Regions from separate parts of the Billgrantia sulfidoxydans genome, predicted to be linked through region 1. Evidence: riboswitches for the same ligand, from Rfam matches in the RefSeq annotation. Region 1 holds a riboswitch; the other holds the start of a gene.

Region 1 (5,820 bases):
GGCCAGGATCGCCTCGGGGTCGGCGGCCAGCACCGACTCGTCGTCGATGCGCGGCACCAGCCGCGACAGCTCGCCGAAGACGTTGACCCCGCCGCACAGGGTCAGCACCTTGCCGATCAGGTGGTCGTCGTTGATGGTCATCAGCGGCTCGTCCCACACCTGGTAGAACACCGAGATCGGCTCGGCCTCGGCGTAGCGCTCGGCGAGTGCCGCCATGCCATCGCGGAACTCGGCGGCCTCGCGGTCACCCGCCTCGCGGGTGTCGGCGAGCCGCGCCAGCCGCTCGATGGCGTGGGACACGCCCTCGAAGTCCCGCGGCTCGATGTAGAACACCGGCATGCCCAGCGCCTCAATGGTCTCGAGCTGCTCGGGCGGGTTGCCGGTGACCCAGCCGATCACCAGGTCGGGGCGCAGCGAAACGAGGGTCTCCAGGTCCATACGCGTGTGGCTGCCCACCGACGTGACCGCCTGAGCCTCGGGCGGATAGTCACTGTAGGCCACCACCGCCACCACCTTCTCTCCCGCCCCCGCGGCATAGACCAGCTCGGTCGCGCCCGGCGAAAGCGCGGCGATGCGCTCTGCCGGGGCCGAAAGGCACACCTCGCGGTCGCGGTCGTCGATGGCGCACAGCGAAGCGGCGCGTACCTCGCCGGCCACCGGCCCCAGCAGGGCCAGCGCCAGCAAGGCAGCGGAAACAGCAGCGGGGCCAAGGGCCCCGCCGAAGCGGCCGCTACTGGCCGAAGTGAACACTGACGAAGGCCGCGCGGCCGGCGTTGGGATAGTCACGTGCGGTCTCGTACTCCTTGTCCAGCGCGTTCTCCAGCGTCAGGCGGGCCGACCACAGCGGGGCAAACTCCCAGCCGGCACGCAGGTTGACCAGCCCGAAGCCGCCGATACGATCCTGGTTGGCCGCATCGTCGTAGCGATCGCCTTGCAGGATCCAGGACCCGCCCAAGGACCAGTCGCCCAGCTCGCGGTCCACGTCGAAGCGGGCGCTCTGGCTGGCGCGACGCTGAATACGATTGCCGGCATCGGCACCGCTACGATTCTCCGGATCGGTCCATGTCAGTGCCGTAGCCAGCGTCCACTCCCCGAGTTCGACGCCACTCGACAGTTCGACGCCGCGGATCCGTGCCTCGGCAATGTTCTGCGGCGCCCAGAGCCCGCTCGGGGTCGGTGCCCAGGCGATCATGTCGTCGAGTTCGGTGCGATAGGCCGCCAAATCCCAGAACCATTGCCGATATTGGCCGCGCACACCCACTTCGATGGTTTCGGAGGTTTCCGGATTGAGCTCGGGGTTGCCGGAGTTCGGCCAGTACAGGTCGTTGAACGTCGGCGCGCGAAAGGCAGTACCGTAGCTGGCTCGCAGGGTATGAGCATCATCCAGATCATAGCCCAGTGCCAGGCTGCCGGTGACCTCGTCGCCATAGGCTTCGTTATCGTCGTAACGCAGCCCGGCCTGTACGGCGAAGGGCGAGAAATCGAGCAGACCCTGGGTGAAGACGGCGCTGTTGTCACGGCTGGAGACGGCAAAATCCGTGGTGCCCGATACCTTGTCTTCGCTATGCTCCACGCCGGCGATCAACTCATGCATGCCGAAACTCAGGGTATTCTGCCAGCGGGCGGTCTGGGTCCGGGTCTCGATGAGCGAAGGGAAGTCGGTATTGAAGGTGTCGAGCTCATCGCGAGCTTCACTCAATGTCAGTCGGCTGGTCCACCGCTCGGTCACAGGCAGTTCGCCATAGATGCCTGCCACCTGCTGCACGAAGTCGCTCTCGCCGTCGACGAAAGCGTTGCCGCCTCGAGCACGCAGGGCCAGCATGCCCACCTCCCCCCCCCCATCGAAGGTATGCGCCAGGCGTGCCAGCGTCGAGGTGTTGTCGTAGCCTTTGTCCTCACCATCGCGGCGCAGCGGGGTGCCGTCGGTCGTGAAACGGCTGCCGGCGAAGCTGTAGCGGGTGCCGCCGCTGCTGCCGGAAAGCCCGGCGCTGTAGCGCTGGGTGTCGAAGGAACCACCACCTGCGGAGATGCGCGGGTGCGGTCCTCCCTCCTGCGCCTCATGGGTGAAGAGCTGAACCACGCCGCCCACGGCATCGGCACCGTACAGGCTGCCGCGCGGGCCACGCACGATCTCGGCGCGCTGGAACATGCGCGGGTCGAGATAGTGCCAGGCCGCGCCTCCGGCGGTGGCGGAGCGCAGGCGGATGCCGTCGATCATCAGCACGGTCGATTCACTGCCGGTACCGCGCAGGTAGATACTGCTCGCCTTGCCGAATGATCCGCGGTCGTTGACGTCGACCCCCGGCTGCCCTCGCAGCAGATCGGTCACGCTGGTGGGATCCTGCCGGCGCAGGGTGGCCTCGTCGAGCACGGTCACGGAGGAGAGACTCTCGTCGGCGGTGCGCGGCGCCAGGGTGGCGGTGACCACCAGCGGATTGAGCGCCACGGCATCGGCGCTCTCGCCGGTCGGATCTTGAGCCTGAACGGCCAGCGGAAGCGCGGCCAGGCCAAAGGCGGCCAGATGATGCTTGGTTTTCATTCTGATTCCCTTGCTCGCCGTGCCTACCCGCACGGTCTTCTTTGCGAAGCCGGGCGGCATGGGAGTCGAGAAAGGGAGAGAAGTGAGGCGTCTGCCCTGCCTCGAGGTTACCCACCGCAACCCGGCATGAAGGGAGAGCCGAACGATTTGTCGAGCTTTCCCGCTCTCAGGCCGGTCTCCGGGCTGACGAGCGAAGCGTCGACGGCACGCTTCGGGCCCATCGCCTTCCCATGCTTGAGCACAGTGGCGCGATGATGGACCCACACTCGATCACCGTTGCGGGGGCAGCGTCGGAATGCGCCTTCTTCAAACCTGAAGAGGACCACCGACTTCCCGTTTAACCTCGAAATGACAATGAGGCACCTGAGAGTGGGCGTAAGCTAGCAACCGTAGCGCCGGGCGTCAACGCATCGTTGCGCTCTGGCTGATATGGATCAACGAGTTAGCCCTTTCACCAGGCCATTCCATACGTACCACACCCGCTCGCAGCGAGCCGTGGCGTCCTGGGCGAGCCAGCCGTTGAGGTCGCGCAGGCGCCTGTTCTCGCGGCCGAGGGGCACGACGGCGCGGCCCATTTCCACCACGATCAGCACGGCCTGGCCGCCCTGCGCGACTTCCCAGTCCCGCAGCGCATCGAGCTCCCGTGCCATGGCCTGACGCAGCCGGTCGTCGTCGGGCTCGGCGGCGAGCCGCTCGCCGATCCAGCGTTCCCAGCCCTCCAGCACCAGGCATGAGGTGTCGGCCACCGATGGCCACGCCTCGAGCCGGCCTCCCGCATGGGCGGAGTGCCAGCGGGGCTCCTCGAAGCGCTGCCTTACGACGCCGCGCTTGCCGGCGCAGGTACCGCCGATGAAGAGTTGCATTGCCAGCGCTCCCCGTCATGAGTGAAGGTGAATCGCCGCCCCTCGGCCTGAACGACGCCGCCCTCCCAGAAGCCGATGTCCTCGAAGCGGCGGCGCAGCTCTCGAATCACGCCGCCATGGCAGACCACCAGCGCGCGATGGTGGCTGTGCGGCGAGCAGCCGTTCACGAGATCGGCGAACCAGTCGTCGAGCCGCTGGCGCAGCTCGGCGGTGGACTCGCCGCCGGGCGGCGGCTGCTGGCCTTCGCTGTCGATCCAGGCGCGATAGAAGGGCTGCGACTTCAGCTCATCATAGGTGCGCCCCTCGTAGTCGCCGAAGTCGAGCTCACGCAGGCGCGCATCGAAGTGCATCGGCCAGGCCTGCTCGCGCCCTTCGATCACGTGCGCCAGGGTCTGCCGACAGCGGGTCAGGTCGCTGCAGTGCACGGCATCGAAGCTCTGCTCCGCCAGCGCCTCGCGCAGCCGGTCGAGGCCCGGCAGGGCGTCGGGCAGCAGCAGCGGGATGTCGCGCTGCCCCTGGTAGCGATGCTCGCGGTTCCACTGCGTCACCCCGTGACGAACGACCACCAGCTCCAGGCGACCAGCAGCAGCCATAGCTCTCCTCCCTCGATTGCGGTTCCGACGATGTCGCCGTTGATGCCCTTGAAGGCGCGCAGCATGCCCCAGGCATAGAGCATCAGGAACGGCGCCAGTGCAAGGCACAGCCACACTCCTCCCGGCACCAGCACGGCCGGCGGCAGCAGCGGCAGCGCCGCGAGCCAGAGATCGCGCGGTGAAAGATCGCGCTTCCAGCTGGCGGCCATGCCCTCGCGCCGTGCCGCCGGGGCCACCACCAGCAGCGCCACGGCTGCCAGGCGGCCCAGCCCCAGGATCATCACCAGCAGCAGCAGGCCGGCGCCGGCGTCGAGCAGCACGAACAGCAGCGCAGCCTTCCACAGCAGCAGGAACACCAGCGCCAGGATGCCGAAGCTGCCCACATGGGGATCCTTCATGATCTCCCACTTGCGCTCCAGCGGCGCGTTGCTGCCCAGGGCGTCGGCCACGTCCATCAGGCCGTCCAGGTGCAGCCCGCCGGAGAGCGCCACCCACAGCGTGAGCAGGGCCAGCGCCAGCAGCGGCGCGGGTAGCAGGTTCTCGAGCAGAGCGGCCGCCGCCGCCAGCAGGCCGCCGAGCAGCACGCCCACCAGCGGATAGCAGCGCACCGCCCAGCGCCGGGTGGCCGGCGTCCAGGGGCAGGCGAACGGCAGCGGCAGGCGGGTGAGGAACTGCAGCGCCAGCACCAGGCCAAAGGCGGCGTCTTTCATGAGCGCTCCCCACCACGGCGTTTCCACACCTGCGGCAGCCCGGCCATCACCTGGATCACCTCGTCCGCCTCCTGCGCCACCAGGCGGTGAGCCCGCTGCAGGAAGGCCAGGTAGCGCCACACCTCGGCGTCCTCGGGGGGCATGCCCTCGTTGACGTCGTTGGAGACGATCACCAGCGCCACGTCGCGTCGCCGGGCCTCGGCCAGCAGGCGCTCGAGCATGGCGATGCCCCGCGCCTCGTCGAGTTCGCCGGCATACTCGCTTGCATAGAGCAGTTGGCTGGCCCACAGGGTCAGGCAGTCGAGCAGCAGCGTGCTGCCGGGCGCCACCCGCTCGAGGGCGGCGACCAGATCCACCGGCTCCTCCAGGGTGATCCAGCCCTCGCCCCGGGCTTGCCGATGGCGGCCGATGCGGGCCTGCCACTCGCCGTCGCTGCCGCTCCTGGCGGTCGCCAGGTAGTAGCGGGCCCCGCCCCGCTCGGCCTGCCAGCGCCGCGCCAGGGCTTCGGCATGGGTGCTCTTGCCGGAGCGCGCCCCGCCGCTGATGAAGGCGATCATGGATGTCTCCAACGCGCGATGGCCTCGACCAGCGCCCGGTTCTCCGGCCGCGAGCGCACCGCCACCCGCAGCCAGGCGCCCTCGAGGCCGATGAAACGGTGGGTATGACGGACGAGAATGCCACCGCGCGCCAGGTGTTCCAGCAGCGCCGGCATCGACCCGCCGCGAGCCTCCTGAAGCCAAGCATCCCTGAACAACAGGAAGTTGGCGTGGGACGGCACGACGTCGAGCCCCAGCGCCGCGAGCTCGCCCTGTAGCCAGGGGCGCTCGGCGTCGAGCCAGGCGCGGGTTCGCGCCAGATAGTCCCGGTCCGCCAACAGCGGCGCGACCAGCCCCGCCGCCAGGGCGTTGACGCTCCACGGCGGCTGCAACTCGGCAGCAGCGTTTACCGCGGCGGCCGAGCCCAGCAGATAGCCCAGCCGCAGGCCGGGAATGGCATACAGCTTGGTCATCGAGCGCAGCAGCAGCAGGTTGTCGAAGCGAGCCAGCAGCGGCGTGAGCCGCTCGTCCGGCGTGACGAAATCGACGAACGCCTCGTCTACCACCAGCATGGCGCCG
Region 2 (5,820 bases), 1.7 Mb from region 1:
CCTGCATCAGCGCACCGGCCAATGCCAGCAGGCCACCGGTGGCAAATGCCGAGAGGGCCCGCGGCACACGCAGCTCCAACACCAAGATGCGCGCCAGGGCGTCGCCGCGCCCCAGGGCCACCTCCCACAGCGCGGCGGGGGTGATGTTGACGCTGCCGACCGACACCGCCAACGCCATGGCGGCCATCGCCGCCAGCGCCAGCAGGCCCAGCGGGAAGGCCAGCCCTCCGTGCCTGACAGCGACCAGTGAGTACCTAGCGGCGTGCACGGGCTGCCTCCAGTTTCTCGCAGAACAGCCGGCTGCCCTCGAGCAGGCGCGGCGTGGGGCGCTGGATCAGCGACGGCGGCACGAAGAAGAGGTTGCCCTCCGCCACCGCCGTGAGGTTCGTGTACTGCTCCCAGTGGGTGAGCCATTCACGGCTCTCCTCGCCCATGCCGCCGGCCAATATCGCCTCGGGGTCGGCGTCGAGCACCGACTCGTCGCCGATGCGCGGCACCAGGCGCTCAAGGTCGCCGAAAACGTTGACGCCACCGCAGGCGGTCAGCACCGAGCCGATCAGGTGCGCGTCGTTGACGGTCATCAGCGGCTCGTCCCACACCTGATAGAAGACGCGCACCGGTGCTCGCCCGGCATAGCGTTCTCGAAGCTCGATCATGCCGTCGCGAAAGCGCCTCGCCTCGCGATCCGCGGCATCGGCTGTGCCGGCCAGGCGTCCCAGGCGCTCGATGGCGCTGGCCACGCCCTCGAAGGACCGCGGCTCGAGGTAGAACACCGGCAGGCCGAGCGCCTCCAGCATCTCCAGCTGCTCGGAGGGATTGCCGGTCACCCAGCCGATCACCAGTGTGGGCCGCAGGGCGACGAGGCGCTCCATGTCGATGCGCGTATGGCTGCCCAGCGAAGGCACCGCCTGGGCCTGCGGCGGGTAGTCGCTGTAGTCCACTACGGCCACTACCTGGTCACCGGCCCCGGCGGCATAGACCAGCTCGGTCGCACCGGGCGACAGCGCGGCGATGCGACCGGCGGGCACCGGCAGACACACCTCGCGGTCGCGGTCGTCGGTGGCGCAGAGCGAATCGGCATACGCCTCGCCGGCCGCCGGCCCCGACAGGGCCAGCAAGGCGCTGAAACCTACGGCGGGGCCAACGGCCCCGCCGAACCGGCCGCTACTGGCCAAAGTGGACACTGACGAAGGCCGCACGACCGGCGTTGAGGTAGTCATCGTCATCGAAGAAACGTGTCGTGACATACTCTTTATCAAGGGCATTCTCCACAGTCAGTCGAGCCGACCACAGCGGTGCAAACTGCCAGCCGGCACGCAGATTGACCAGCCCGAAGCCACCGATTCGATCCGTGTTGGCAGCATCTTCGTAGCGATAGCCCTGCAGAACCCAGGAGCCCCCCAGGAACCACTCGCCCAGCTCACGATCCACGTCGAAGCGGGCGCTCTGACTGGAACGGCGCCTAAGACGATTTCCGGTAGCCCGATCTTCAGGGTCGGTGTAGGTCGCGGCGGCAGCTAACGTCCAATCATCTACCTCAGCGCCCACGGAGAGTTCGACGCCACGGATACGCGTAGTGGGTACGTTCGTTGTCGGCTGCCCCATTTGCTGCCAGACGATCAGGTTGTCAATATCGGTCTGATAGATTGCGGCATCCCAGAACCAGCGCACATATTGGCCACGTACTCCGAGCTCCACCGTTTTGGATGTTTCCGCTTCTAACTCGGGATTGCCAAACCCCGGCCAATAAAGGTCGTTGAAAGTTGGCGCCTTGAAGGCGGTGCCATAGCTGGCTCGCAGGGTATGGTGGGAATTGATGTCATACCCCAGCGCCAGGCTACCGGTAATCTCGTCACCGTAGGCTTCGTTATCGTCATAACGCAGGCTGGCTTGAACGGCTAACGGTTCGAAATCGAGTAGCGCCTGGCCGAAAACGGCCTTGTTATCACGCTCCTCGATGTCATAAGGACCATCCCATGGCATATTCCCCGTGACACTACCGGCCACGCTATCGTTCATATACTCCGCACCGATAATCAACTCATGCCCCCCTGAAGTCAGCGTGTTCTCCCAGCGGGCCGTGCGTGTCTGCGTATCAAGGATAGACCCCCAGAAGTGGTTGACGCTTTCATCGCGCGCTTCGCTCAGCGTCAAGCGACTACTCCAGCTGTCAGTTACCGGCAGTTCTCCATAAATTCCCGCCACCTGCTGCATATAATCAGTCGTGGCCATGGAGCCGCTCTCGTCATACTCCGTGGTACCGCGGGCTCTCAGCGCCAGAAATCCCACTTCTGCGCCGCTATCGAAGGTGTGCGACATTCGCGCCAGCGCTGAGGTGTTGTCGTACCCCATATCCTCACCACCACGACGCACCGGCGTGCCATCGGTGGTGAAGTGGCTGCCGGCAAAGCTGTAGCGGGTACCGCCGCTACTGCCGGAGAGTCCTGCACTGTATCGCTGGGTATCGAAGGAGCCGCCGCCTGCAGAGATGCGCGGGTGCGGGCCGCCCTCCTGAGCGTCATGGGTGAAGAGCTGCACCACGCCGCCTACCGCGTCGGCGCCGTAGAGGCTGCCCCGCGGGCCGCGCACGATCTCGGCGCGCTGGAACATGCGCGGGTCGAGGTACTGCCACGCAGGGCCGCCATCCGTAGCGGAGCGCAGGCGAATGCCGTCGATCATCAGCAGACTCTGGTTATTCGAGGTGCCGCGAATCGACACGCTGCTCTGTTTGCCGAAGCTGCCGTTGGAGCTGACGTCCACTCCGGGCTGGCCGCGCAGCAGATCGGTGACGCTGGTGGGGTCCTGACGCCGCAGGGTGGCCTCGTCGAGCACGGTCACCGAGGAGAGCGTCTCGTCGGCGGTGCGCGGCGCCAGGGTGGCGGTGATCACCATGGGATTGAGGGCGACAATATCGGTGTCTTGCGTGACAGTGGCCTGGGCCTGAACGGCCAGAGGAAGCGCTGCCAGGCCGAAGGCGGCCAGATGATGCTTGGTTTTCATTCTGATTCCCTTGCTCGCCGTGCCTACCCGCACGGTCTTCTAGGCGAAGCCGGCTGGCGGGAAAGGGATCGAGAAAGGGAGAGGTGAACGGCGGCGCCAGCCCTGCCTCGGAGTCGCCCACCGCAACCCGGCATGAGGGAAACGCTGTCATACAGCATTTCCTGCACTCTCTGGCCGGTCTCCGGGCTGACGAGTGGACAATTAACGTCCCAGAAGGCCACCTTCCCGTGTCAGGGCACAGTGGTGTAAGGCTTTCCTTGACTCGATTACCGTTGCGGGGGCAGCGTCGGAATGGCACGAGGCGCACCGACTTCTCGTTTCACCCCGGCGCGTCTGCGCGCGCCTAGGGCACCTGAGAGTGTCGCTAAGCTAGCAATCCGACCCCGCACGGTCAACGACAGCGGCGTGCCGGAATGCGACATGCCCTGCCATATCAGGCGGTTGACGAGCCCATGGCGGCCGAACGCCTCGTGGTCGTAACCAGCCAGCTTGATCCACAAGCACTCACGGGCTCGGTCGGGGTGCTGAGCTTCACGTTCCGAGAGACCGTGCGTTCGACCACCGACCGGGCGGCTCTGATGACGCATTCATCTGCAGCCTCCCGGAAATTGCCGGCACCATCGAGAACAAAAAGTTGCAGGCCATGCGGGAAGGCCGAGCTGAAGCGTGCATCAGAAGCGCTAGATATACTAAAAAAGCCACCGTGTACTAAGGGCTGACGTTCCCCGGCCCCCCTGCAGGAGTGCCTTTGTAGCAGCCCTTCTTGCTTTTCGATCCTTTGCGCCCCCACGTTATGATGGGTTTGCTTTGCTCTGCGACAATTCGCCTCAGGTTCGCGCACCAAATAACAAGTATTTTACATGCTTATTATAATTTCCCCGACGAAGGAGACCCTCATGCTCACCTCACAGCAGGAGCAGCTCATCGAGGCCACCGCCCCGGTGGTAGCAGAGCACCTCGATGCCATTACCCAGCATTTCTATCCGTTGATGTTCAAGCGCTACCCCGACGTGGCCTCGCTGTTCAATGAGGCGCACCAGCAGAGCGGTGCCCAGCAACGGGCCCTGGCCGGTGCCGTATTGGCCTACGTGCAGCTGCGCCAGGATCCCGCCAGGGCGAGAGGAGTGCTGGCCACAGTGGTAGAGAAACACGTGTCGCTGGGCATTCAGCCCGACCAGTACCCCATTGTCGGCGAGTGCCTGATGGCCGCCATCGGCGAGGAGCTGGGTGACGCTCTGACGCCAGAGATCGCCGAAGCGTGGGCAGCGCTCTATGAAGAGCTGGCCGGCCTGTTGATTGAGCTGGAGGATCGTCGGTACCAGGCTTTCGCTCTGAAACCCGGTGGCTGGCGCGGTTTACGTCGATTCCGCATCGCCGCGACTCGGCAAGAAAGCGCGATGATTCGCTCCTTCGTCCTCGAGCCGGAGGACGAAGGCCCGGTAGCAGATCATGAGCCCGGCCAGTACATCGGCGTGCGACTCGGTATCGAGGGCGAGACGCTCTATCGCCACTACAGCCTCTCGGACCTGCCAAATGGCCGCACCTATCGGATCTCGATCAAGCGTGAGCCCGAGGGTCGAGCCAGCCGCTACTTTCACGACGTGCTCAACGTTGGCGACAGCGTAGACCTTCTGCCACCGGCCGGGGAGCTTACGCTACAGGGAGGCAATGAACCGCTGCTGTTGATCAGCGGTGGAGTGGGCCAGACACCTATTCTGCCGCTGGCTCGCCAGGCGCTGGCCGAGGGTAGGCAGGTAGTCTATCTTCATGCCGCCATCGACGCCGAGCATCACGCCTTCCGGCAGGAGGTCGCCGCGATGCGCGAAGTGCATCCCTCTAAGCTCAAGGTCGTCGCCATACACGAACACGGCGACGATGCCGACCACTGCGGCCGCCTCGATCGCGAGCTACTGAGACACTACCTGCCCGCATCCAACCCGCGCTGCTACTTCGTTGGCCCCCAGGGTTTCATGAGTGCGGTGAACCAGGCCTTGGCAGAGCTCGGCGTTGAAGAGGATCGACGCCACTTTGAGCACTTCGGCCCGTCCCGCCCTATTGAAGCTGCCTGATACTCTCACTACTAGCCCCGTCAAAGGCACAGGCCATCTTTGGCGGGGTCGAGCATTTCGCGCCATGACCCATCAGCGCCTACCGCGCTGAACACTGCATCGAGGCATCTGATGCCGTGCGCGAACAGCGCCAAGCAGAAATAGCATCCGAGCCAGATCATTCGGCTTGGAGTTAGCGATAGTGTCTTAACTGGACCGGTCACTCGCGCCAGTAGTCGTTAGCCGCAGCCACCGTCTGGAAATGGGTCGCAATGACATGCGAAATGGCAATAAGGCTGTTGGGATCTGCTGCGTACTCCGGTCGTAGCTCTTTTCGCACTTCGGCATCGGTCTGTGTCGTGGCGACACCCTTCTGCGATAGTTTCACGGCCAGGGCAAACCCCTCCTGAGGAGTTTCCGTCATGAGACTGGGCAACCACGAATCGGAGGCTGCCTGCCCCTCGTGTTCGTCCGCCGATAGGACGGCCGCACCCATCAGTAGCCCTAGGAGGCTTACGATAGCAATGCTTGCGTACCTGGTCGCGGAGGACTTCGGCGCAATGATCGTCATGGCTGGCTCCTGTTGTTTTCGTTGTGCCTTGCCGGGAGGACATTTTATAAGAAGCATTCAATCTACCTTTTCAAGACTAGAGTCTATTCCGGCCCCGTCAAGAGAAGGATTTCAGTCCTTGCTCAACTGATCCGGGAGCGGCTCCATCTCCGTTGCCTTGCCTAGCCACCCCCAGTCGTCGAACAGCACGTAGAGTGCCGG

What was found. Region 1 has a riboswitch for cobalamin ahead of HNO51_RS13695 (TonB-dependent receptor domain-containing protein). Riboswitches for the same ligand answer to the same signal wherever they lie in the genome.
Region 2: another riboswitch for cobalamin. It lies ahead of HNO51_RS00935 (TonB-dependent receptor domain-containing protein); the one in region 1 lies ahead of HNO51_RS13695 (TonB-dependent receptor domain-containing protein).

What each region holds. Positions count from the first base shown of each region.
Region 1 is NZ_CP053381.1:2,958,452-2,964,271, forward strand. Features, by position in the region: gene HNO51_RS13690 (cobalamin-binding protein) at 1-684, opposite strand, end outside; gene HNO51_RS13695 (TonB-dependent receptor domain-containing protein) at 731-2,539, opposite strand; cobalamin riboswitch at 2,692-2,921, opposite strand; gene HNO51_RS13700 (bifunctional adenosylcobinamide kinase/adenosylcobinamide-phosphate guanylyltransferase) at 2,974-3,402, opposite strand; gene HNO51_RS13705 (histidine phosphatase family protein) at 3,354-3,995, opposite strand; gene cobS (adenosylcobinamide-GDP ribazoletransferase) at 3,947-4,705, opposite strand; gene HNO51_RS13715 (bifunctional adenosylcobinamide kinase/adenosylcobinamide-phosphate guanylyltransferase) at 4,702-5,262, opposite strand; gene cobD (threonine-phosphate decarboxylase CobD) at 5,259-5,820, opposite strand, start outside.
Region 2 is NZ_CP053381.1:200,964-206,783, reverse strand. Features, by position in the region: gene HNO51_RS00945 (FecCD family ABC transporter permease) at 1-187, opposite strand, end outside; gene HNO51_RS00940 (cobalamin-binding protein) at 255-1,118, opposite strand; gene HNO51_RS00935 (TonB-dependent receptor domain-containing protein) at 1,165-3,000, opposite strand; cobalamin riboswitch at 3,156-3,371, opposite strand; gene hmpA (NO-inducible flavohemoprotein) at 3,897-5,069, shown strand; gene HNO51_RS00925 (hexameric tyrosine-coordinated heme protein) at 5,269-5,619, opposite strand; gene HNO51_RS00920 (efflux RND transporter permease subunit) at 5,731-5,820, opposite strand, start outside.